DNA from 3 places in the Rhodoferax sp. MLSD5-FHT05B10 genome. Region 2 is predicted to be linked to each of the others. Evidence: predicted binding sites of a transcription regulator. Region 2 holds the regulator's gene; each other region holds the start of a gene.
What was found. The regulator HrcA, encoded in region 2, represses chaperone genes, less so after heat shock. The targets are predictions, from matches to a motif close to TTAGCACTCNNNNNNNNNGAGTGCTAA.
Positions count from the first base shown of each region.

Region 1 (7,719 bases), on a different contig from region 2:
GTGGTTGCTCGTCAGCGCGTCCACCGGCGCCTGCGACGATGCCTGCCAGCGCCACCTGTACCTGCAACGCCAGTTGCGCGAGGCGCTGGGCAAGGAAAAGGACCGCGTGGACTGGGTCTGGCTGATCACCGATACCGCGGTGGTGCCCGAGGCGCTGCGTCCGGCGCTGAAGGGCGCCACGGTGCTGCGGGTGCCACCCGCGGCGCTGGCCCAGTGGCTGCAGCCGCAGGCCGGGCACGAGCTGTCCGAGCACCTGTATCTGGTGGACCCCATGGGCAACTGGATGATGCGCTTCCCGCCCCAACTCGACACCCACGGTGCCTCCAATGTCAAGCGTGACCTGGACCGCCTGCTGCGCGCCGCAGCTGTCTGGGACACCCCCGGCCGCCAACCCTGAGAACGACCGTTATGCCTACTGCTTTGTACGATTTTTCGCCGGTCCTGCGCATGCTCGTGATGGGGCTGCTGCTGGCGTCCGGGCCGCTGACTTGGGTGGTGCTGCGCAACCGGGGGGCCACGCCCGTGGGGCGCCTGCAGGCGCTGACCGTGATGACCCTGTTCCTGACCTTTGACCTGGTGCTGTTCGGTGCGTTCACCCGGCTGACCGACAGCGGCCTGGGCTGCCCGGACTGGCCCGGCTGCTATGGCAGCGCCAGCCCGCTGGGGGCCGGGGAGCATATTGCGGCGGCCCAGCAGGCCATGCCCACCGGGCCGGTGACGCCTGGCAAGGCCTGGGTGGAGATGGTGCACCGCTATCTGGCCATGGGCGTGGGCGTCCTGATCACCGTGCTGGCGGTTGCCGGCTGGGTGGGGCGCAAGTCCCCTGCCTTGCGGGGCGGCATCAGCCCCTGGTGGCCGACGCTCACCCTGGTGTGGGTGTGCATCCAGGGTGCCTTCGGCGCGCTCACGGTCACCATGAAACTGTTTCCCGCCATCGTGACCCTGCATCTGCTCGGGGGTTACATGTTGCTGGCCCTGCTGGCCACGCAGGTGGTGCGCCTGGGGCCCCCGCCCGTGCCGGGCAGCGCGCTGCGCCACGGCGCGCGTACCGCCTTGTGGCTGGCTCTGGGTTTGCTGGTGTTGCAGGCCGCCTCGGGCGCCTGGGTGAGCACCAACTACGCCGTGCTGGCCTGCGCCGAGTTTCCGATGTGCCAGGCCAGCTGGTGGCCGGCCATGCATTTTGCCGAGGGCTTTGAAATCTGGCGCCCCCTGGGCTTGACGGCGCAGGGTGAGCACATCAGCTTCCAGGCGCTCACGGCCATCCATTTTTCGCACCGCCTGCTGGCTGTCCTGACCCTGCTGGTGCTGGGGGGCCTTGCGTGGCACCTCGGGCGCCGCTACCCGGCCTTGCGCACTCCGGCGCGGGCGCTGGGCATGCTGGTGGTGCTGCAGTTCGCCACGGGCCTGAGCAACGTGGTGCTGGATTGGCCCCTGGTCGCCGCCGTGCTGCATACCGGCGGTGCCGGTGCCATGGTGGTGGCGCTGGTCTGGCTGCTGACCCGGGGCCGGACGGCACCCGCGGAGGTGTCCGCATGAGCGCCAATACGTCTGCGCCGGCCCTGTCCGTGTTCCGGCAGTTTTATGCGCTGGCCAAGCCGCGCGTCATCCAACTGATTGTTTTCTGCGCCCTCATCGGCATGGTGCTGGCCGTGCCCGGGGCCCCGACGCCGGCGCAGGTGGTGCGGGCGGCGCTGGCCTGCCTAGGCATCTGGCTGGTGGCGGGGGCGGCGGCGGCCTTCAACTGCCTGGTGGAAAAGGGCATCGATGCCAAGATGAAGCGCACTGCCTGGCGCCCCACCGCCCGCGGTGAACTGGGCGACGGGCAGACCCTGCTGTTTTCGGTCGCGCTGTGTGCCCTGGGCTCGGCGGTGCTGTATTTCTGGGTCAACCCGCTGACCATGTGGCTCACCTTTGCCACGTTTGTGGGCTATGCCGTGGTCTACACCGTGATCCTCAAGCCGCTGACGCCGCAGAACATCGTCATCGGCGGCGCGTCCGGCGCCATGCCGCCGGTGCTGGGCTGGGCGGCCATGACGGGCGACGTGGGGCCCGAGGCGCTGATCCTGTTCCTCATCATCTTCCTGTGGACGCCGCCGCACTTCTGGGCGCTGGCCCTGTACCGGGTGGAGGACTACCGCAAGTCCGGTCTGCCCATGCTGCCGGTGACGCACGGCAGCGAATTCACCCGGCTGCAGATCCTGCTCTACACCCTGGTGCTGTTCGCGGCCTGCCTGCTGCCCTTTGTCTACGGCATGAGCGGCTGGCTCTACTTGGCCGCGGCGGTGGTGCTGGGCGCGGGTTTCTGCGGCTACGCCTGGAAGTTGTGGCGCGACTACTCCGATGCGCTGGCGCGCAGGACCTTTCGCTTCTCTTTGATCCACCTCAGCGCCCTGTTCGCGGCGCTTTTGCTGGACCACTATATTTTCTAGACGGCGCGCTAGACTGCAGGGTCTGGCGCGGCCAAGCGCACTTTGGATGAATCGGGTCGATATGAACAAACGTTTTGCATTGAAGTGGATCGCCGGCAGCACCCTGCTGGCCGGGGCCCTGGGCCTGTTGGGGGCCTGCTCCCCGCAGCAGGCGGCGTTTTCGTCGGTGGACATCACGGGGGCGGAGTACGCCAAGAACTTTGAGCTGACCGACCACAATGGCCAGGTCCGCCACCTGCAGGACTTTGCAGGCAAGGTGGTGGTCATGTTCTTTGGCTACACCCAGTGTCCCGATGTGTGCCCGACGTCCATGTCGGAACTGGCGGCGGTGAAAAAGGCGCTGGGCAAGGACGGGGACCGCCTGCAGGGCCTGTTCGTGACGCTGGACCCGCAGCGTGACACGCCGGAGCTGCTCAAGAGCTACATGGCCAATTTCGACCCCACCTTCCTGGCGCTGTACACCACGCCGGAAAAGCAGGCCGAGCTGGCCAAGGAATACAAGATCTACTACAAGAAGGTGGAGGGCAAGACCCCCACCAGCTACACCCTGGACCACTCAGCCGGAAGCTATGTGTACGACACCAAGGGCCAGCTGCGCCTGTTTGCCCGCTATGGCAGCGACGTCAAGGCGCTGACCTCCGACATCCAGATCCTGCTCAAGCAGGCATCCTGAGCTGGGCGGGGCCGTAGCGGCCCCGCAATTTCGGGGCATTTTTGGCCTCTGGCGCCCGTGCAATCTGCGCAGGCAGCTACCAAAACAATAGCAAAACTAGTCGATCCGGATGCCCTGTGCGGCAATGATGCCGCCCAGCAGCGCCGTGTCCGACGCGATGCGGTTGGCTAGCCCCTGCGCCGACGTTCCTGCCACTTGCCAGCCCTGCTGCGCCAGCGTGCGCCGCATGGCGGGGCTGCGGGCAATCTCGCTGAACAGGGTGGACAGGCGGTTCACCACCGCCCGGGACATGGTGCTGGGTGCGGCGGCCGCATTCCAGATCGCCAGGTTGAAGCCCGGCACGCCGACTTCGGACAGGCTGGGCAAGTCGGGTGCCAGCGGGCTGCGCACGCTGGCGGTGATGCCCAGGGCGCGCAATTTGCCGGCCTGGATCTGCGCCAGAGCCAGGGCCGGGGGCAGCAGGGACAGTTGCAGGTCGCCGGCTATCAATGCCGTGGCCACTTGCGGATAACCGGCGTAGGGCACATGCACGGGCGCAATGTGGGCCTGGGTCTTGAGCAGTTCCATGGCCAGATGGCCCACGGTGCCGACGCCGGGCGTGCCATAGTTCCAGTGGTCGCCGGCGGCGCGCGCGGCGGCCAGAACCGCCGGCGCCGGGGCCCCGGGTGCCACGCCGGGCATGCGCACCGGCGCCACCAGCACCAGGGGCGAGGTGCCAATCAGGCTGATGGGCGTGAGGTCCCGGCGCGGGTCGTAGGCCAGCTTGGGGTTGAGCAGCTTGGCAATGGTGAGGTTGCCGTTGATCATCAGGCCGATGGTGTGGCCGTCGGTGGCGTTGGCCACGGCAGCCGCCGCGATGTTGCCGGCCGCGCCCACCTTGTTCTCCACAATCACCGGCTGGCCCAGCGCCTGGGCCAATGGTTCGGCAAAGGCCCGGGCAGTCAGGTCGGGGGAGGAGCCGCCGGGAAAGCCCACGATGATGCGCAGCGGGCGGGTTGGCCATGCCGGCTCATTTTTAGGGTCTTTTTGGGCGTTGGCCAGCGTGGATGTTGTGCAGGCAGCTATGAAAAATGGAGCAAGAAGCAGGGCGCGGCGTTGCATGGATACGGTTCCGGATACGAAAAACCCCTGATGGCCCCCGCCCTCAGGGGCTGGGGTGGGGGCCGCAGCACGGTGTGCCCGGTTGGCAGGGCCGCTCAGGCGTAGGCGGCCAAGGTGGCCTTCATCTTCTTCATGGCGGCGACTTCAATCTGGCGGATCCGCTCGGCGCTGACGCCGTACTCGGCGGCCAGGTCGTGCAGGGTCATGCCGCCGGTGTTGTCGTCGTTGACCTTGAGCCAGCGCTCTTCCACAATGCGCCGGCTGCGGGCGTCCAGCGCCTCCAGGGCCGTGGCAATGCCTTCCGAGGCCAGCACGTCCCGCTGGCGGGACTCCAGCATGGCGACCGGCTCATGGCTGGTGTCGGTCAGGTAGGCAATGGGGCCAAAGGCGTCCTCGCCGTCGTCCGACGGGCTGGGGTCCAGCAGCACGTCGCCGCCCGACAGGCGGGTTTCCATCTCCAGCACCTCTTCCGGCTTGACGTTGAGTTCGCGCGCCATGGCCGCCACTTGGTCGGGGCTGAGCGTTTCGCGGTGGGTGCCGGCGTCGGCAGCCGCATCGTCGCTCTTGTAGCGCTGCTTCATGGAGCGCAGGTTGAAGAACAGCTTGCGCTGGGCCTTGGTGGTGGCCACCTTGACCATGCGCCAGTTCTTCAGGATGTACTCGTGGATTTCGGCCTTGATCCAGTGCAGGGCGTAGCTCACCAGGCGTACGCCCTGGTCGGGGTCGAAGCGCTTGACGGCCTTCATCAGGCCCACATTGCCTTCCTGGATCAGGTCGCCGTGGGGCAGGCCGTAGCCCAGGTACTGGCGGGATACGGACACCACCAAGCGCAAGTGAGAGAGCACTAACTTACTTGCGGCTTCAAGATCGTTCTCGTTCTTCAGCTTGCGTGCGAAGGCCTGCTCTTCCTCGAGCGTGAGCATGGGCAAGCGGTTGGCGGCCGAAATATAGGCGTCCAAGTTGCCCAGCGAGGGCACCATGGCCCACGGGTTCGCAACGGTCACAGCGGGGGCGGAAGATCCAATTTGAAGCGTCATACCAGAACTCCTTGTATTACTGGAGGAATATTAGCACTCTCTGTGATCGAGTGCCAATCAAGAAGTTCAATCACTTTGATAGCGGTCGCAGTAGTAACCTCGGGGGATGCAAAGAAAATCCTCCCTGTCCAACAAGCTTATCCGGATTGGCGCGGGTCTGCTGGTCGTGGCCCTGGTTTCCATCGGTTTGACGCTGTGGGTCACCTGGCAGTTGGAGGGGGGCGCCGCCGCGGTCAACGAGGCCGGGCGCATGCGCATGCAGACCTGGCGCCTGTCCAGCACGGTGCAGGCCGGGCTGTCGCGTGCGGAAGTGCAGGCGCTGGTCAGCGAGTTCGACCAAAGCCTGGGCTTGTTGCGCACCGGGGACCCGACACGCCCGCTGTTCGTGCCGTGGGATGAGACGGTCCGCCGCAAATTCACCGTGGTGGAGTCGTTGTGGCAGGTGCAGCGCGGCCAGTGGCTGGCCGAGCAGCCCCTGTCGGCCCATCAGTCGCTGCTGACGGCCGGTGAGTTTGTCAGCGCCATTGACAGCTTTGTGATGGCCATTGAGCAGCAGATGTCCCGTTTTACGGCCATCCTGAACCTGTTTCAGTTGGTGATGATGGCGCTGGCTATCGGGGCGGCAGTGGTGATGCTGTACACCGGCTACCTGTATGTGATCAACCCGCTGGCCAATCTGCGGCAGGGTCTTCTGAAGGTGGAGTCCGGCGATTTCCATACCCGGATTGAGGTGGACACGCAGGACGAGTTCGGCCAGGTGGCTGCCGGCTTCAACATGATGGCGACCCGGCTGCAGTCGCTGTACGACGGCCTGGAGGCGAAGGTCGATGCGAAAACCCGGCGTATCGAGGCGCAGCGGACCCGCATTGAAACGCTGTACGAGGTCAGTGCCTTTCTGGCGGGGGCCGCCACCATTGAGGAGCTGTGCAAGGGGTTTGCACAACGGGTGCGCACGGTGATGAAGGCTGACGCAGTGGCGGTGCGCTGGTCGGACGAGGAAAACCAGCGCTACCTCATGCTGGCCTCCGACTGCCTGCCCAAGGAGATGGAAAACGATGAGCGCGGCCTGATGGCCGGCGCCTGCGCGTGCGGCGACCTCAAGCTCGATGCCCGTACCCGCGTCATACCGATCGTGAGTCAGGACGACTCGCCCATGCAGCATTGCGTGCGTGCGGGTTACGAGAGTGTGGTCAGTGTGCCCATCCGGCTGCAGCAGCGTCTGATTGGCGAAATCGACCTGTTTTTCCGCAGCACCGTCAGTCTCAGCGGGGATGAGGTGGAACTGCTGGATGCCCTGGCCAGCCACTTGGCCAGCGCCTTGGAGGGGCTGCGCGCCGCTGCGCTGGAGCGCGAGGCCGCCGTCGGCGAAGAGCGGGCCATGCTGGCGCGGGAGCTGCACGATTCGATCGCCCAGTCCTTGGCGTTCCTGAAAATCCAGGTGCAACTGCTGCGCACGGCCACGCAGAAGGCACAGCCCACCCAGGTGCAGGCCGCGCTGGACGAACTCGATGCCGGGTTGCGCGAGAGCATCAACGATGTGCGTGAGTTGCTGGTCCATTTCCGCACCCGCACCAACACCGACGACGTGGAGCAGGCGCTGCAGGAGACTTTGCAGAAGTTCAAGCACCAGACGGGCCTGCCCACCCTGCTGCAGGTGCAGGGCGATGGCCTGCCCCTGCCGCCCGACGTGCAAGTGCAGGTGCTGCACGTGGTGCAGGAAGCCTTGTCCAATGTTCGCAAGCACGCAGGGGCCACCCACGTCAGTCTGGATGTGACCAAGGGCCTGGACTGGCGTTTTGTGGTGCGCGACAACGGTGTGGGATTCGATGCCCACCAGAGCCCCGGCGAGTCCCACGTGGGCATGAAGATCATGCGCGAGCGGGCCGACCGCATCGGTGCCGAAGTGAGCGTGAGCTCCGTGCCGGGCCAGGGCACCACCGTCACGTTAACATTGCCGCAACATCCCGTTGCCGGTGGCCTGGCCACTGCGGGGCTGAACCTGGCGCCGCTGGCAGAACCGGTGCATGGTGCCTGAAGAGACACAACGGATGAAAACCATTGAATTGCTGGTGGTCGATGACCACAACCTGTTTCGCCGCGGGCTGATCGCGCTGCTCTCCCAGGACGAGCGTTTCCATGTCATGGGTGAGGCGGGAGACGTCGGCGAGGCGCTGCGCTGCGTGCAGCGCAGCCGCCCCGACCTGATTCTGCTGGACAACCATTTGCCAGGCGTGCGGGGGGTCGACGGTATCGCCGCCCTGAAAGACGCCGCGCCGGGAACCAGCGTGCTCATGCTGACCGTGAGCGAGAACGAGGACGATCTGGCGGCCGCCCTGCGGGCCGGCGCCGATGGGTACCTGCTGAAAACGGTGGAATCAGACCAGTTGTGCGACTCCATCGTCAAGGTGCTCGCCGGGGAGTCGGTGGTCAGCCCGGAAATGATGACCAAGCTGGTCACCGCTTTCCGCAGCAATGCCGC
Region 1 is NZ_JBXAFT010000004.1:173,428-181,146, forward strand. Features, by position in the region: gene AC1Q5W_RS08070 (SCO family protein) at 1-397, shown strand, start outside; gene AC1Q5W_RS08075 (COX15/CtaA family protein) at 409-1,536, shown strand; gene cyoE (heme o synthase) at 1,533-2,429, shown strand; gene AC1Q5W_RS08085 (SCO family protein) at 2,491-3,102, shown strand; gene AC1Q5W_RS08090 (Bug family tripartite tricarboxylate transporter substrate binding protein) at 3,199-4,203, opposite strand; gene rpoH (RNA polymerase sigma factor RpoH) at 4,299-5,240, opposite strand; gene AC1Q5W_RS08100 (type IV pili methyl-accepting chemotaxis transducer N-terminal domain-containing protein) at 5,347-7,275, shown strand; gene AC1Q5W_RS08105 (response regulator) at 7,289-7,719, shown strand, end outside.
Region 1: a site for HrcA is predicted at 5,271-5,297, ahead of rpoH (RNA polymerase sigma factor RpoH). Genes of this name have one in related genera too.

Region 2 (7,719 bases):
TCGAACACCAGGGTCAGCTGCGCGTCCGGTGACGAAATCAGCGTCTTGACGTAGGCCTGCAATTGCGAGGGGCGGATGATGCTGGAATCGATGACGTGCGCCTGCGCGCGCAGGGCCGCCAGCAGCTTGCGCTCCAGCTCGATGGCGTCCACCAGCGCGCGGCGCGCGTCCTGCTCGCCATGTCCGGCAGGGCCCTGCGACAGCGGGTGCTTGCGCCGGGTTTCGGAATAGCGGCGCACCAACGTATCAGTATTGGCGTCCAGAAACAGCGACTTGACGGCAATGCCCTGGCTGCGCAGGGCTTCCAGCTGCTGCGGCACCAGCGGCAGCGAGGTGGCGCTGCGCACGTCCATTGCAATGGCCACGCGGCGTGCCTGGTGTTTTTGCTCCAGCTCGACAAACGCCACCAGCAGCTCCGGCGGCAGGTTGTCCACGCAGTAGAAACCGGCATCTTCCAGCGCGTTGAGGGCGACCGACTTGCCGGAGCCCGACATGCCGGTGATCAGCAACAGTTCCATGGCGTGGGGTGTGTCGCTCATGGCATCAGGCTCCGGATTCCAGCATTTCGCGGGCGTGGGCGAGGGTGGTGCCCGAGAGCTTCTCGCCGCCCAGCATGCGGGCGATTTCGGTCACGCGCTGCTCGCCGTGCACCGCGGCCACCGTGCTGAGCGTGACCTTGCCGTCCATCTGCTTGGCCACCACCAGGTGGTGGTTGGCGCAGGCGGCCACCTGGGGCAGGTGGGTGACGGCCAGCACCTGGCGGTCCTGGCCCAGCTGCTGCATGAGGCGCCCCACGGTTTCGGCCACGGCGCCGCCGACGCCCGAATCCACTTCGTCAAAGATCAGGGTTTGCGCGGTGCCCAGCTGGCTGGTGGTCACGGCAATGGCCAGCGCCATGCGCGATAGCTCGCCGCCCGAGGCCACCTTGCCTACCGGGCGCGGTGTGCTGCCGGCGTGGCCGGCCGCCAGAAAGCCCACGTCTTCCAGCCCGCTTTGCATGGGCTGTGCAGCGGGTTCCAGCACCACCTGGAACTGGCCGCCCTGCATGCCCAGGCCCTGCATGGCCTGGGTGATGGCCTGCGCCAGCAGCGGCGCGGCCTTGGTGCGGGCCTTGGTGATGGTCTTGGCCTCGGCTAAGTACGCGGCGTGGGCCTTCTTTTCGGCGCTTTGCAGTCCTTCCAGGTCGGACGCCGCATCCAGCTGGGCGAGTTCGGCCTTCCAGGCGGCCAGCAGGGCCGGCAGTTCCTCTGGCGGGCGCTTGTAGCGCCGTGCCAGCGAGATCCACAGCGACAGCCGTTCATCCAGCTCGGCCAGGCGTTCGGGGTCGAGCTCGGTGCGGCGCAGGTAGGCGCGCAGGGTGTGTACGACGTCTTCCACCTGCGCAATGCTGGAGCCCAGCACGTCTACCGGGTCCTTGAAGTCGGGCTCCAGATGGGCTTGGCCTTGCAGTAGTTGCAGCGCGCTGTGCAGCAGCTTGAGCGCGTTGCCGTCTTCGTCTTCCAGCCGTTGCAGGGCGCCTTGCGCGGCATCCAGCAGGGCCTGGCCGTTGGCCAGCCGATTGTGGCTGCTCTGCAGCTCGTCCCACTCGTCGGCCTGCGGGGCCAGCTTGTCGACTTCGCCAATCTGCCAGGTCAGGCGTTCGCGTTCGCGCTGCAGGGTGTCTTGGGCGGCCAGGGCTTCGGTCAGGGCATTCTGGCTCTGCCGCCATTCCTGCCACCGCGCAGCGAGGGTGGTGGTGGACACCTGGGCATAGGCGTCCAGCAGGCCGCGCACGGCGTCCGGGCGGGTCAGGCTCTGCCAGGCGTGCTGGCCGTGGATGTCGAGCAGCTGCTCGCCAATGGACCGCAGCTGCTGCGCGGTGGCGGGGCTGCCGTTGATCCAGGCGCGGCTCTTGCCTTGCAGGTCCACGGTGCGGCGCAGCAGCAACAGCTCGCTGTCGTCAAAGCCGGCTTCCTGCAGGCTGGCGCGCACGCCGGCCGGGGTATCGAATTCGGCGCTGACGTCGGTGCGGCTGGCGCCCTCGCGGATCACGCCGGTATCTGCCCGTGCGCCGGTGACCAGCTGCAGGGCGTCGATCAGGATGGACTTGCCGGCGCCGGTTTCCCCGGTGAGCACCGTGAAGCCGCTTTCCAGATCAAGCTCCAGCTCGCTGACGATGACAAAGTCCCGCAGGACAATACGTTTCAGGGCCACGGTTACGCTGCTCCTTCGTTCCAGTGTAATTTTTGGCGCAAGGTGTCAAAATAGCTCCAGCCCTTGGGGTGCAGGAAGCGCACGTGGTACTGCGAGCGGGTGACCACGACGCGGTCACCGTGCAGCAGCGAGGCCAGGGACTGCATGTCGAAATTGGCGCTGGCATCGCGTCCTGCTACGATTTCTATAGCTATCTCCGCAGTATTGGCGAACACAATCGGCCGGTTTGACAGGGTATGCGGCGCAATGGGCACCAGCACCCAGCCCGGAATGGCGGGGTGCAGGATCGGCCCGCCAGCGGAGAGCGAATAGGCCGTGGAGCCGGTGGGCGTGGCAATGATCAGGCCGTCGGCCCGCTGGTTGGCCACAAAATGCCCGTCCACCTCCACCCGCAACTCCACCATGCCCGAGGTGGCTCCGCGGTTGACCACCACTTCGTTCATGGCCAGCGCCGTGAACACGCAATGTCCGTTGCGCATAACCTTGCCCTGCATCAGGCTGCGGTGGTCTTCTTCGTAGTGGCCGGCCAACATGGGCAACAGGCTGGCCTGGTAGTTTTCGAACGGAATGTCGGTGATGAAACCCAGGCGCCCCTGGTTGATGCCAATCAGCGGCACCCCGTAGGGCGCCAGCTGGCGGCCTATGCCCAGCATGGTGCCATCGCCGCCCACCACCAGGCACAGGTCGCAGGTGCTGCCAATTTGCGCCAGGCTCATGGCGGTGTAGGTCGTCAGCCCCATGTTGGTGGCGGTGTCGGTTTCCACCACCACCTCGCAGCCCTGATCCATGAGGAAGTGGGCAATGTCATCCAGGGCCTGGCGTGACGACGCGCCGGAGGCGCCGGACGAACTGGCCTGGTACTTGCCGATCAGTGCAACGTGGCGGAATTGGGACTTCATCCGCAAATTACATCATTAAAATGATCCCATGCTCGATGATCGTTCCAAGTTGTTGTTGAAAGCGCTGGTTGAGCGCTACATCGCCGATGGACAGCCGGTGGGCAGCCGCACGCTGTCGCGGGCATCCGGGCTGGAGCTGTCGCCGGCGACCATCCGCAACGTCATGTCGGACCTAGAGGAAATGGGGCTGATTGCCAGCCCGCACACCTCGGCCGGACGCATTCCCACGGCACGCGGCTACCGCCTGTTCGTGGACACCATGCTCACCGTGCAGCCCACCCAGTACGCGGCGCACAGCCTGGCGCCAGACCAGCCGCAAAAAGTCATCTCCAACGCGGCCAACCTGCTGTCCAACCTGTCGCAGTTTGTGGGCGTGGTGATTGCGCCCCGGCGCACCTCGGTGTTCCGCCATATTGAATTTCTGCGCCTGTCGGAGCGCCGCCTGCTGGTGATCATCGTCTCGCCCGATGGCGACGTGCAAAACCGCGTCATCTTCACCGAGCAGGACTATTCGCAGGCCCAGCTGGTGGAGGCGGCCAATTTCCTCAACAGCCAGTATGTGGGGCTGGACATTGAGCACGTGCGCGAGCGCCTGCAAGGCGAGGTGGAGTCCCTGCGCTCCGAGATTGCCGCGCTCATGCAAGCGGCCGTGACCGTGAGTTCGGAGGCCATCACCGAAACGCAGGACGAGGTCATCATCTCGGGCGAGCGCAACCTGCTGTCGGTGTCCGATTTTTCCAGCGACATGGGGCATTTGCGCCGCGCGTTCGAGCTGTTCGAGCAAAAGGCCCAGCTCATGCGGCTGATGGACATTGCCGGCCAGGCCGAAGGCGTGCGCATCTTCATCGGCGGCGAGAGCCAAGTGGTTCCCTTTGAGGACTTGTCCATCGTCAGCAGCCCCTATGAGGTGGACGGCAAGGTGGTGGGCACCCTGGGCGTGATCGGCCCCACGCGCATGGCCTACGACCGCATGATCCAGATTGTGGACATCACCTCCAAATTGGTAAGCAACGCCCTGAGCCACCACAAGTAGCCCATTACAATCAGCGCTTCGGTTGGGGCGTTAGCTCAGTTGGTTAGAGCAGAGGACTCATAATCCTTTGGTCGCGGGTTCAAGTCCCTCACGCCCTACCAATATCCATGCGCCTCCGCACCCGTCTCGGGATCGGAGGCGTTTCTACAAACAGGCGCGCATTTCTACATTTCAGAAGATAAAGTCTTCGGTAATAGGAGCTTAGACATGAAATGGATGAGTCGTCTATTGAGTGGCGCAGTACTCGCTGGAGTCAAATTCCTTATTGCGTCTGTGCTCGCTTACTACGGGTTCACTTCGGAGTGGTTTCATGAGCTCTGGGTAGTGTTTCGAGGTTACCCCTTGCCCCTCCAGGCTGTCGTCTGGGCATCATTGGCCTTCGCTTCAACCGCCGGCCTTGTCATGCTGCTTCGTATGCCAATCGATCCGATGCATCCGGATTCCTTGCCAAAATATTTTAAGTTCTACTTATTTCCTTTCCGGCGAATCTCATGGCGCTTCGAACGCCTCTTCAATAGCTATAGTGACTACGAAAATAAATTTTTGATCGCGAATTTCCCCTTTTATTTGAAGGCGAACGGACGACGTGACTTGAATCCAATATCTGCAGTAATCCGGAGTCGAGTGACCGGTGTATCCATTCCAGTTGCACTTGCAGGTCCTCCCCTTGCCGGAGGCTATGTACCGGCATCAACGGTTGAATCCTGTGTATCGGGCATTTGGATCAGTGGCGTAGCGGAATTTTCCCCGCCAATTTACGCATATGAATTTTTGGATAGGTTTGGCGATTTCGACTTTATTTTTGAATATGACGATCACAAAGTCTTTCGTCGTCATTTTTCAATTAGAGAGGTCGAAAATTACTTAAAAAATTGGCAGCAATTTTTCGAAAAACGAGATCGGCATTCACTACCAACCGTGAAGGTAAAAGCCTAGGTAACGAAGTCTTAGCGCAGCGGTTTAACTCGCTCCCCCATCCGGGACTTGAAGTCGTGTTCTGTCATATCGCGCTTCTTGTGCGCTAGTAGCTTTTGCGAGTGCGCCAGGTCGCCCGTGTAGGTTGCGGCTTTCGCCCTGATACCCCGAAACTGAAAATCTACCTTTGCCGCCTGGCCGCGAATGTCCAGGTAGCAGCACCTTAGGCGGCTGTCTTCTTGTCCGCCAGCAGGCGCGCTTCCAGGTGCTTGCGGCAGCTGGCGTTGATGACGCGCAGTTCGGCCAGGGTCTTGTCGATCTGGGCGCGTTTCTTTTCCAGCTCGGCAATCTCGGTGTCGGTGCGCTCGATCACGTAGCTGAGCTGTTGCGCGCGGCCTTCGCCCTGGTGGCCATACAGGTCCAGGTAACGTTTGATTTCGGACAACGGTGAACCGATGTCCTTGGCGCGCAGGATGAGGGAGAGGCGGGCGCGGTCGCGGCGGGTGTAGACCCGCGCGCCGTTGATGCGTCGCGGCGACAGCAGCCCCTTGTCTTCATAAAAACGCAGGGCGCGCAGCGTGATGCCGAACTCGCGGCACAACTCGGTGATGCCGAAGAGTTCGGAAGTGCCCTCGTCGCGGTGCGAGTCGACGAAGGCCTGGGCGTCCGTGACGGCCGCAGTGCTCGCGGCCACCCGGGGCGACTGCGATGCCTTGGCCGTTTTCTTGGACGTGGTCACGCTGGCGGCTCCCGGTGGTCTTAGATGACGCGTTGCAGGCGCATGGCAACACCCATGTCGCCAGAGACCTTGAGCTTGCCGGCCATGAAGCCGGTGGTGGGCTCCAGGTCGCCGCTGAGCAGGGCGTTGAGGTTGTCCAGGGTGATGCCCACGGTGCAGTCGGCGTCGGTGTTGGCGTTGGACACGGTGTTGGGGGTGGACTTGCCGTCGATCAGGATGACGCCGTCAGCGCCGCAATCGAATTTCAGGACGGCGCCCAGGCCGCTGTCAGCGCCAACTTTGGTGCGAATGGCTTGTGTGCATTCTTCGAGGTTCATTTGAATTTCCTTGGTGTGTGGTTTGGGGGTGTCTCCCGCAGCGGTGGCTGCAGGAACCGGCCCGAATCTTAGCAACATTGCATGACGTTAAGTATAGTATTAATACCTATACGATATTTGGTTGACGTTAACGTTACCCTGCACTAAACTGCGCCCAGTTTCAACGCAAGGACCCGTTCTGATGCCTGCTATCCGTTCCAAAATCAACGTCAAGGCCGATGCCTTCGCTGCCAATGTGCAGCGCATGCAGGGCCTGCTCTCCGAGGTGCAAAGGCTGGAAGGCCTGGTCATCGCCGAATCCGAATCCAAGCGCGAGAAGTTCGAAAAGCGCAAGCAGCTGCTGCCGCGCGAACGCGTGGCGCGCCTGCTGGACCGCGGCACACCGTTCCTGGAGCTGAGCCGCCTGGCGGGGCTCAACATGCACGACGACGATGGCAAGAAGGCCGTACTCGGCGGCGGCTCCATCATTGGCATCGGCGTGGTGGCGGGCAAGCGCTGCCTGGTGTCGGTGAACGACAGCGCGGTCAAGGGCGGAACGGTGGCACCCATGGGTCTGCGCAAGGCCTTGCGGGCGCAGACCATCGCCATCGAAAACAAGCTGCCCCTGATCTATCTGGTGGAAAGCGGCGGCGCCAACCTGATGTACCAGGCCGAGATCTTTGTGGACGGTGGCCGCAGCTTTGCCAACCAGGCACGCATGTCGGCAGCCGGCCTGCCGCAGATCTCCGTGGTGCACGGCTCGTCCACGGCCGGTGGCGCCTATCTGCCCGGCCTTTCCGACTACGTGATTCTGGTGCGCGGGCGTTCCAACATCTACCTGGCTGGCCCCCCGCTGGTCAAGGCCGCCATTGGCGAGGACTGCACTGACGAAGAGCTGGGCGGCGCCGAGACCCACGCCCAGGTCACCGGCCTGGGCGAGTACCTGTGCGAAGACGATGCCCACGCCATCGGCATGGCCCGTGAGGTGATGGACAAGCTGCGCTGGGACCAGACGCCCGCAGCCGCCAGCTATGCCGAGCCGCTGTACGACGAGCAGGAGTTGATGGGCATCGTGCCGGCTGACGAGCGCGAGCCCTACGACGTGCGCGAGATCATTGCCCGCCTGGTGGATGGCTCCGATTTCCTGGAGTTCAAGGCCAGCTACGCCCCCGAGATGATGTGCGGCCACGCCCGGGTGCAGGGCCATCTGGTGGGCATCCTGGGCAACAACGGCCCCATCCAGCCCGCCGGTTCGACCAAGGCCGCGCAGTTCATCCAGCTGTGCGACCAGAGCGGCACGCCGCTGATCTTCCTGCAGAACACCACCGGTTACATGGTGGGCTCGGTGGCCGAGCGCAGCGGCGCCATCAAGCACGGCTCCAAGATGATCCAGGCCGTGGCCAACGCCCGCGTGCCCAAATTCACCGTGGTGGTGGGCGGCTCGTATGGCGCCGGCAACTACGGCATGTGCGGCCGCGGTTTCGACCCGCGCTTCATCTTCTCCTGGCCAACGGCCCGCACCGCCGTGATGGGCGGCGCGCAGGCGGCCAAGGTGATGGACATTGTCAACCGCGCCAAGATCGAACGCGCTGGCGGCGAGGCCAACGAAGAAGCCCTCAAGGCCATGTCCGACGGCCTGCGCCT
Region 2 is NZ_JBXAFT010000011.1:27,668-35,386, forward strand. Features, by position in the region: gene rapZ (RNase adapter RapZ) at 1-539, opposite strand, end outside; gene recN (DNA repair protein RecN) at 544-2,193, opposite strand; gene AC1Q5W_RS14990 (NAD kinase) at 2,196-3,092, opposite strand; gene hrcA (heat-inducible transcriptional repressor HrcA) at 3,121-4,125, shown strand; tRNA gene AC1Q5W_RS15000 (tRNA-Ile) at 4,150-4,226, shown strand; gene AC1Q5W_RS15005 (hypothetical protein) at 4,333-5,061, shown strand; gene AC1Q5W_RS15010 (MerR family transcriptional regulator) at 5,264-5,779, opposite strand; gene AC1Q5W_RS15015 (SCP2 sterol-binding domain-containing protein) at 5,800-6,096, opposite strand; gene AC1Q5W_RS15020 (acyl-CoA carboxylase subunit beta) at 6,278-7,719, shown strand, end outside.

Region 3 (7,719 bases), on a different contig from region 2:
CCAGCTTTCTCCTCTGGTTCTCGCTGTTGCGCAGGTACCAGGCATCACGCCTGGGTGTCTATTCATTTTTGACACCCCTGTTTGGGGTGGTGCTGGGGGTCTGGCTGCTGGGCGAAGCCATCGAAACCGAGTTCGTCATCGGCAGCGCCCTGGTGCTGGCAGGCATTGGATTGGTCAACGCCGGGGCGGGGCTGCGCAGGCGCTAGACCACAAGGGGCACTGCACACTGCCCCGGCACGCCATGCGATCCGGGAGTACCATGCGGCCGATTGGGCTTTGGGGCAGGTCCGCCCCGATGTTCCCTCTGCAAGGAGGCACCAGATGACCCTGAGCAAAAACACCATCTGCCTGTGGTACGACGGCACCGCGCTGGACGCAGCCACGTTCTACGCGCAAACCTTTCCCGACAGCGCGGTGGTTGCCGTGCACCGCGCACCCAGCGACTACCCGGCAGGCAAGGAGGGCGATGTCATCACCGTGGAGTTCACGGTGATGGGTATCCCGTGCCTGGGCCTCAACGGCGGGCCGGGCATCCAGCACACCATCGCGTTCTCGTTCCAGGTGGCAACCGACGACCAAGCCGAGACCGACCGCCTGTGGAACGCCATCGTCCGCAACGGCGGACAGGAAAACGACTGCGGCTGGTGCCAGGACAAGTGGGGTGTGTCGTGGCAGATCACGCCGCGCGTGCTGACGGATGCGTACACCAGCCCCGACCGCGCCGCCGCCAAGCGCGCGTTCGCGGCCATGATGACCATGCGCAAGATTGATGTGGCCGCCATTGAGGCGGCGGTGCGCAGCGGAGACCAGCCATGACCCGCGTGCGTGTGGAGAGCTTCACCCTCTCGCTGGACGGCTACGGCGCCGGCCCCAACCAGAGCCTCAACAACCCGCTGGGCGAAGGCGGAACAGAGCTGCACCAGTGGCTGTTACCCACCCGCACCTTCCAGCGGGCCCTGTTCGGCAAGGACGACGGTACCACCGGTGTGGACAATGACTTTGCCGTCCGTGGCTTCCACAACGTGGGCGCCTGGATTCTGGGGCGCAACATGTTCAGCCCCCACCGTGGCCCCTGGCCGGACATGACCTGGAAAGGCTGGTGGGGCGACAACCCGCCGTACCACGTGCCGGTCTTCATCCTGACCCACTATGCGCGCCCTTCCATCGAGATGGAAGGCGGCACGACGTTTCACTTCGTTACCGGTGGCGTCCACGAGGCGCTAGCCCGCGCACGCGAGGCCGCCGCGGGCAAGGACGTGCGCATAGGCGGCGGGCCGGACACCATCCGGCAGTACCTGCGGGAGGGGCTGATTGATGAACTGCACATCGCCATCTCGCCGGTGTTGCTGGGGCGAGGTGAGGCCCTGTTCGCAGGGGTGGACTTGCGGGCGCTGGGGTATGCGTGCGTGGAGTCCGTGGGGACGGAGAAGGCTACGCATGTGGTGTTGCGGCGAGTTAGATGAAACAACCACAGCGTCAGATGAAACTCAACACCCCATTCCGGCATCGGCAAGCGCCACCCGAGCGCCCGACTTGAAATAGCCCAAAAAGGCTTTATCATTAGCACTCGTTGGGATGGAGTGCTAACAGCACCCGCCCCACAAGTTAATGAGCGCCCACTTAATCAGGTGGGCGTGCAGCAACCCCTGTTTCAACACCTAGGAGATTCCTCATGAAACTGCGTCCTTTGGCAGACCGCGTGATTGTTAAGCGCATCGAAAGCGAAACCAAAACTGCCTCTGGCATCGTCATTCCTGACAGCGCAACCGAAAAGCCCGATCAAGGCGAAGTGCTGGCCGTGGGCCCTGGCAAGAAGAACGACAAGGGTGAACTGATTGCCATGAACGTCAAGGTCGGTGACCGCGTTTTGTTTGGCAAGTACAGCGGCCAGACCGTCAAGGTGGCTGGCGACGAGCTGTTGGTCATGAAAGAAGACGACCTGTTCGCAGTCGTCGAAGGCAAGTAATTTCTCGCGCTATCGCGACCCATTTTTTTAACGAATTCGGAGAATACACATGGCAGCAAAAGACGTCATTTTCGGCGGCGAAGCCCGCGCACGCATGGTTGAAGGCGTGAACATCCTGGCCAACGCGGTCAAGGTTACCCTGGGCCCCAAGGGTCGTAACGTGGTGCTGGAGCGCTCGTTCGGCGCCCCCACCGTGACCAAGGACGGTGTGTCCGTGGCCAAGGAAATCGAACTGAAGGACAAGCTGCAGAACATGGGCGCCCAGATGGTCAAGGAAGTTGCTTCCAAGACGTCTGACAACGCTGGCGACGGCACCACCACCGCTACCGTGCTGGCCCAGGCCATCGTGCGCGAAGGCATGAAGTACGTGGCTGCCGGCATGAACCCCATGGATCTGAAGCGCGGTATCGACAAGGCCGTTGCCGCCCTGATCGAGCAGCTGAAGAAGGCTTCCAAGCCCACCACCACGTCCAAGGAAATCGCCCAGGTCGGCTCCATTTCCGCCAACTCCGATGCATCCATCGGTGAAATCATCGCCAACGCGATGGACAAGGTCGGCAAGGAAGGCGTGATCACCGTGGAAGACGGCAAGTCCCTGCAAAATGAACTCGACGTGGTCGAGGGCATGCAGTTCGACCGCGGCTACCTGTCGCCCTACTTCATCAACAACCCCGAAAAACAGGCTGCCCTGCTGGACAACCCCTTCGTGCTGCTGTTCGACAAGAAGATCAGCAACATCCGCGACCTGCTGCCCACGCTGGAGCAAGTGGCCAAGGCCGGCCGTCCCCTGCTGATCATTGCTGAAGATGTCGATGGCGAAGCCCTGGCAACTCTGGTGGTGAACACCCTGCGCGGCATCCTGAAGGTCGTGGCTGTGAAGGCCCCTGGCTTTGGTGACCGTCGCAAGGCCATGCTGGAAGACATCGCCATCCTGACCGGTGGCAAGGTCATCGCCGAGGAAATCGGTCTGAGCCTGGAAAAAGTGACGCTGGCCGACCTGGGCCAGGCCAAGCGCATCGAAGTGGGCAAGGAAAACACCATCATCATCGACGGTGCTGGCGCTGCTGCCGACATCGAAGCCCGCGTGAAGCAGATCCGCGTGCAGATCGAAGAAGCCACGTCCGACTACGACCGCGAGAAGCTGCAAGAGCGCGTGGCCAAGCTGGCCGGCGGTGTGGCCGTGATCAAGGTGGGCGCTGCCACCGAAGTCGAAATGAAGGAAAAGAAGGCCCGCGTGGAAGACGCCCTGCACGCCACCCGCGCTGCCGTGGAAGAAGGCATTGTGGCTGGTGGTGGCGTGGCTCTGCTGCGCGCCAAGCAAGCCGCTGGCGCCATCAAGGGTGACAACGCCGACCAGGACCACGGCATTGCCCTGGTGTTGAAGGCCATCGAAGCTCCCCTGCGCGAGATCGTGTACAACGCCGGCGGCGAAGCCTCGGTGGTGGTGAACGCGGTGCTGGCTGGCAAGGGCAACTACGGCTTCAACGCTGCCAACGACACCTACGGCGACATGATCGAAATGGGTATTCTGGACCCCACCAAGGTGACCCGCACGGCTCTGCAAAACGCAGCGTCGGTCGCGTCCCTGATGCTCACCACCGAGTGCATGGTGGCCGAGACGCCCAAGGCTGAAGGCGCTGCCGGCGGCGGCATGCCCGACATGGGTGGCATGGGCGGCATGGGTGGCATGGGCATGTAATTGCCTCCTGCCCTGGCAACCTGAAGCGCCGGTTAGCGCAAAAGCAAACCGGCGCCCACTTGCAAAAACCCGCACGGTGCAGACTGTGCGGGTTTTTTTATTGGGTATTTGCTCTGTTTTTGATAGCTGCCTGCGCAATATTTGCAAGGCTCACGGGGCTTTTTTATTCTCAAACCAGGCATCCAGCTCCGCCAGTGCCTGCGCCGCGGATGTGAAGTGAATGCCGTGCCAGCCCAGCGCCTGGGCGGCATGCACATTGCCTTTCAGGTCATCCAGGAACACGGTCTGCGCAGGCTCCAGGGCGTAGCGCGCCTCCAGCAGTTGGTAGATAGCAGGTTCGGGCTTGATGTGCTGCACGTCGCCGGAAAAAATACCGCCATCAAACCACTGCAGGAACGGGTGCAGGCGCTCCAGCGTGCGGGCGTAGGGCACCGGCATGTTGGACAGGTAGTACAGGCGCAGATCCGGTTGCCGGGCGCGCTGGCCATGCAAGTGCGCCAGCAGGTCCACGGACGGGGTGATGGGCGTCAACCGCACGCCAATGCTGTCGACCAGAGCGGTCAGCACCTGTGCATCCAGCCCCAGCCGCCCGGCGGTGCGCTCCACCACCGTGGCCATGGACAGGGTGCCGCGGTCAAAGGCATGCCAGTCGGCATGGCCAAACACCGCGTGGGCCAACTCCGCCGCGGCCTGGGGCGCGCCGGCCTCGTGGGGAAAACTCTGCGCCAGCAACTCGGCGGGCTTCCAGGTGAACAGCACGGCGCCGAAATCAAACACCACGTTCATGCGCTGCAGCCCGGTGTGGCTCACTCCTGCAGGCGGGCCAGCAAGCCCGCGGTGGAGCCGTCCAGCCCGGTGGCATCGCCACGCAGCAGGCGCGCCTCCACATCCTTGGCCAGCACCTTGCCCAGCTCGACGCCCCACTGGTCAAAACTGTTGATGCCCCAGACCGAGCCGCTGACGAACACACGATGCTCCTGCAGGGCAATCAGCGCCCCCAGGCTGGTGGGGGTGAGGTCGTCGAGCAGCAGGAAGGTGCTGGGCCGGTTGCCCGTGAAACGACGGTGGCCTTCCCCGCCGGTGTCGGGGTCGGTCTGGCCCAGCATCAGCGCCTGGGCCTGCGCCAGCGCGTTGGCCAGCAGCAGTGTGTGATGGCCTGTCAGGCCGTGGCGGGGCTTCTTGACGGCCACGAATTCAACCGGAACCACTTCGGTACCCTGGTGCAGCATCTGGAAGTAGGCATGCTGGCCGTTGGTGCCGGGCTCGCCCCACAGCACGGGTGCCGTGGCAAACGGCAAGGCCTTGCCACAGGTGTCCACGCGCTTGCCGTTGCTCTCCATCTCCAGTTGCTGCAGGTAGGCCGGCAGGCGGCGCAAGGCGCTGTGGTAGGGCGCAATGCTGCGGCTGGTGAAGCCGTGGAAGTTGCGGTACCAGACATCGAGCAGCGCCAGGCGCACCGGCAGATTGCGCTCCAGCGGCGCGGTGCGAAAGTGCTCGTCCATGTCGTACGCGCCAGCCAGAAAAGCCCGAAAGCCGTGTGCCCCGATGGCAATAGCCAGCGGCAGACCAATGGCGGACCACACCGAATAGCGTCCGCCCACCCAGTCCCAGAAACCGAACGTGGTGGTAATGCCAAAGGCATTGGCCGCCGCCACGTTGGTGGTCAGCGCGGCAAAGTGGCGGCCAATGTCTGTGCCACCCTGATTCTCGAACCAGCGCTTGGCCGACTGCGCGTTGGTCATGGTTTCGATGGTGGTGAAGGTCTTGCTGGCCACCAGGAACAGGGTGCTCTGGGGCTTGACGCGCGCCAGCGTGGCGGCCAGCTCGTGCCCATCCACGTTCGAGACAAAGTGAAAACGCTTGCCCGGCAGGGCAAAGGCATCGAGCGCCAGCACGGCCATCTGCGGCCCCAGGTCCGAACCGCCAATGCCGATGTTGACCACGTCGGTGATGGCGTCGTCGCTGCGCACACGCTCGGCAAACGCCAACATGGCGTCCAGCGTGGCGTGCACCTGCGCTTGCTCATCTGGTATGTTTTTGCTAGCGGGTTGCGCAGTATCTGCGTGCATCGGAGCCGGATTTCGCAACAACCAGTGCATCACCGCCCGCTGCTCGGTGCTGTTGATGGCCGCGCCCGCAAACAGGGCCTGGCGGTGCTCTTCCACACCGCACTGGCGCGCCAGTGCAAAGAGCAGGCACTCGATGTCCGCATCCAGCAGGTTCTTGGACAGATCGGCAAACACATGGGGGGCTTCCTGGCTGAAGCGCTCGAAACGCCCGGCGTCGCCCGCAAATGCGGCACGCACGTCCAGACGGTGGCCTTTGCCCTGAAAGACCGTCTGCAGCTCGCCCCAGGCAGCGGTACGGTCGCAACGGATGCGGGTCATGGTGGGCCGTACCGGGGTCAGGCTGCGAGCAGCAGGTGTTCGAGCTTGACGGCGTCGACGCAGAATGCGCGAATGCCTTCGGCCAGCTTCTCGGTGGCCATGGCGTCTTCGTTGAGGGCGAAGCGGAAGCCTGCCTCATCGAAGCTCACGTGGGCCAGGTCCATGGCCTGCGCCGCCTGGGCGTCCAGCGCCCGGGGCAGCGGGGCTTCGCTGACCGCCAGAGTGGCCAGCAGGTCGGGGCTGATGGTCAGCAGGTCGCAGCCGGCCAAGGCGGTGATTTGTCCGACGTTGCGAAAGCTCGCACCCATCACCTCGGTAGCGATACCGAACTTCTTGTAGTACTGGTAAATCTGGGCAACGGACTTCACGCCCGGGTCATTGGCACCGGCGTTGTCGGCCTCCACCCAGGCAGCGCCGGCGGATTTCTTGTACCAGTCGTAGATACGGCCCACAAACGGCGAGATCAGCTGCACCTTGGCCTGCCCGCAGGCTACCGCCTGGCAGAAGGAAAACAGCAAGGTCAGGTTGGTGTGAATGCCCTTGCGTTCGAGCTGCTGCGCAGCCGCAATGCCTTCCCAGGTGGCGGCCACCTTGATGAGCACGCGGTCCACGTGCACGCCCTGCGCCTGGTACAGCTCGATCAGCCGTTCCGCGCGGGCCACCGTGGCGCTGGTGTCAAAGCTCAGGCGGGCATCCACTTCTGTCGACACGCGCCCCGGAATGATGGACAGGATTTCGCAACCGAAGCGCACCAGCAGCCGGTCGACCAGCTCGTCCAGCGCGCGACCACGGAACTGGTTGACGGTGTCCTTGAGCAAAGGCGCGTAGTCGGGCTTTTGCACCGCCTTCAGGATCAGCGAGGGGTTGGTGGTGGCATCCTGCGGCTTGAAAGCGCTGAGTTGCTTGAAATCGCCCGTATCGGCCACCACGGTGGTGAATTGTTTGAGTGCATCGAGTTGGTTCATGGCTTGAATTATGAGTGAAACAAAGTTACATTACAACCTCCGTATTTATGTAACTCAAGAACCATGGGCTTTGATCTTGTCTTGTTTGGTGGCACCGGCGATCTGGCGTGGCGCAAGCTGATGCCAGCTCTGTTTCAGGCCTTTCGGCACGGCACCCTGCCCGAAGGCGGCCGCATCATCGGGGTGGGCCGCGACGACCTGAGCGACGACCAGTACCGGGCCCTCATGCAGTCCCGCTTTGACAAGGTCGAGCTGGCCAAGCGCCCCAGCGCGGAGGAGTTTGCGCGCTTTGCCGCACTGCTGGAATTCGTGCGCATGGACCTCTCCAAGCCCGAAGACTATGCACGCCTGGCCAGCACCCTGCAGGCCCGCAATGCCGACACCGTGGTGATGTACGTGGCGACGGCACCGGCACTGTTCACCACCGTGTGCGAGCAGCTGGCCGCCTCGGGCCTGAACACCGCCAAGACCCGCATCGTCCTGGAAAAACCGCTGGGCCATGACCTGGCCTCCAACCGTGCCATCAACCGTGCCGTGCGCCAGGTGTTTGAAGAGAAGCAGGTCTTTCGCATCGACCACTACCTGGGCAAGCCTGCGGTGCAGAACCTGTTTGCCCTGCGCTTTGGCAACGCCTTGTTCGAGCCACTGTGGCGGCGCGAGCACATTGCCAACATCCAAATCACGATTGCCGAAGACCTGGGC
Region 3 is NZ_JBXAFT010000008.1:116,351-124,069, reverse strand. Features, by position in the region: gene AC1Q5W_RS13900 (DMT family transporter) at 1-206, shown strand, start outside; gene AC1Q5W_RS13895 (VOC family protein) at 322-816, shown strand; gene AC1Q5W_RS13890 (dihydrofolate reductase family protein) at 813-1,463, shown strand; gene groES (co-chaperone GroES) at 1,673-1,966, shown strand; gene groL (chaperonin GroEL) at 2,016-3,665, shown strand; gene AC1Q5W_RS13875 (HAD family hydrolase) at 3,816-4,475, opposite strand; gene pgi (glucose-6-phosphate isomerase) at 4,472-6,052, opposite strand; gene tal (transaldolase) at 6,070-7,017, opposite strand; gene zwf (glucose-6-phosphate dehydrogenase) at 7,081-7,719, shown strand, end outside.
Region 3: a site for HrcA is predicted at 1,561-1,587, ahead of groES (co-chaperone GroES). Genes of this name have one in related genera too.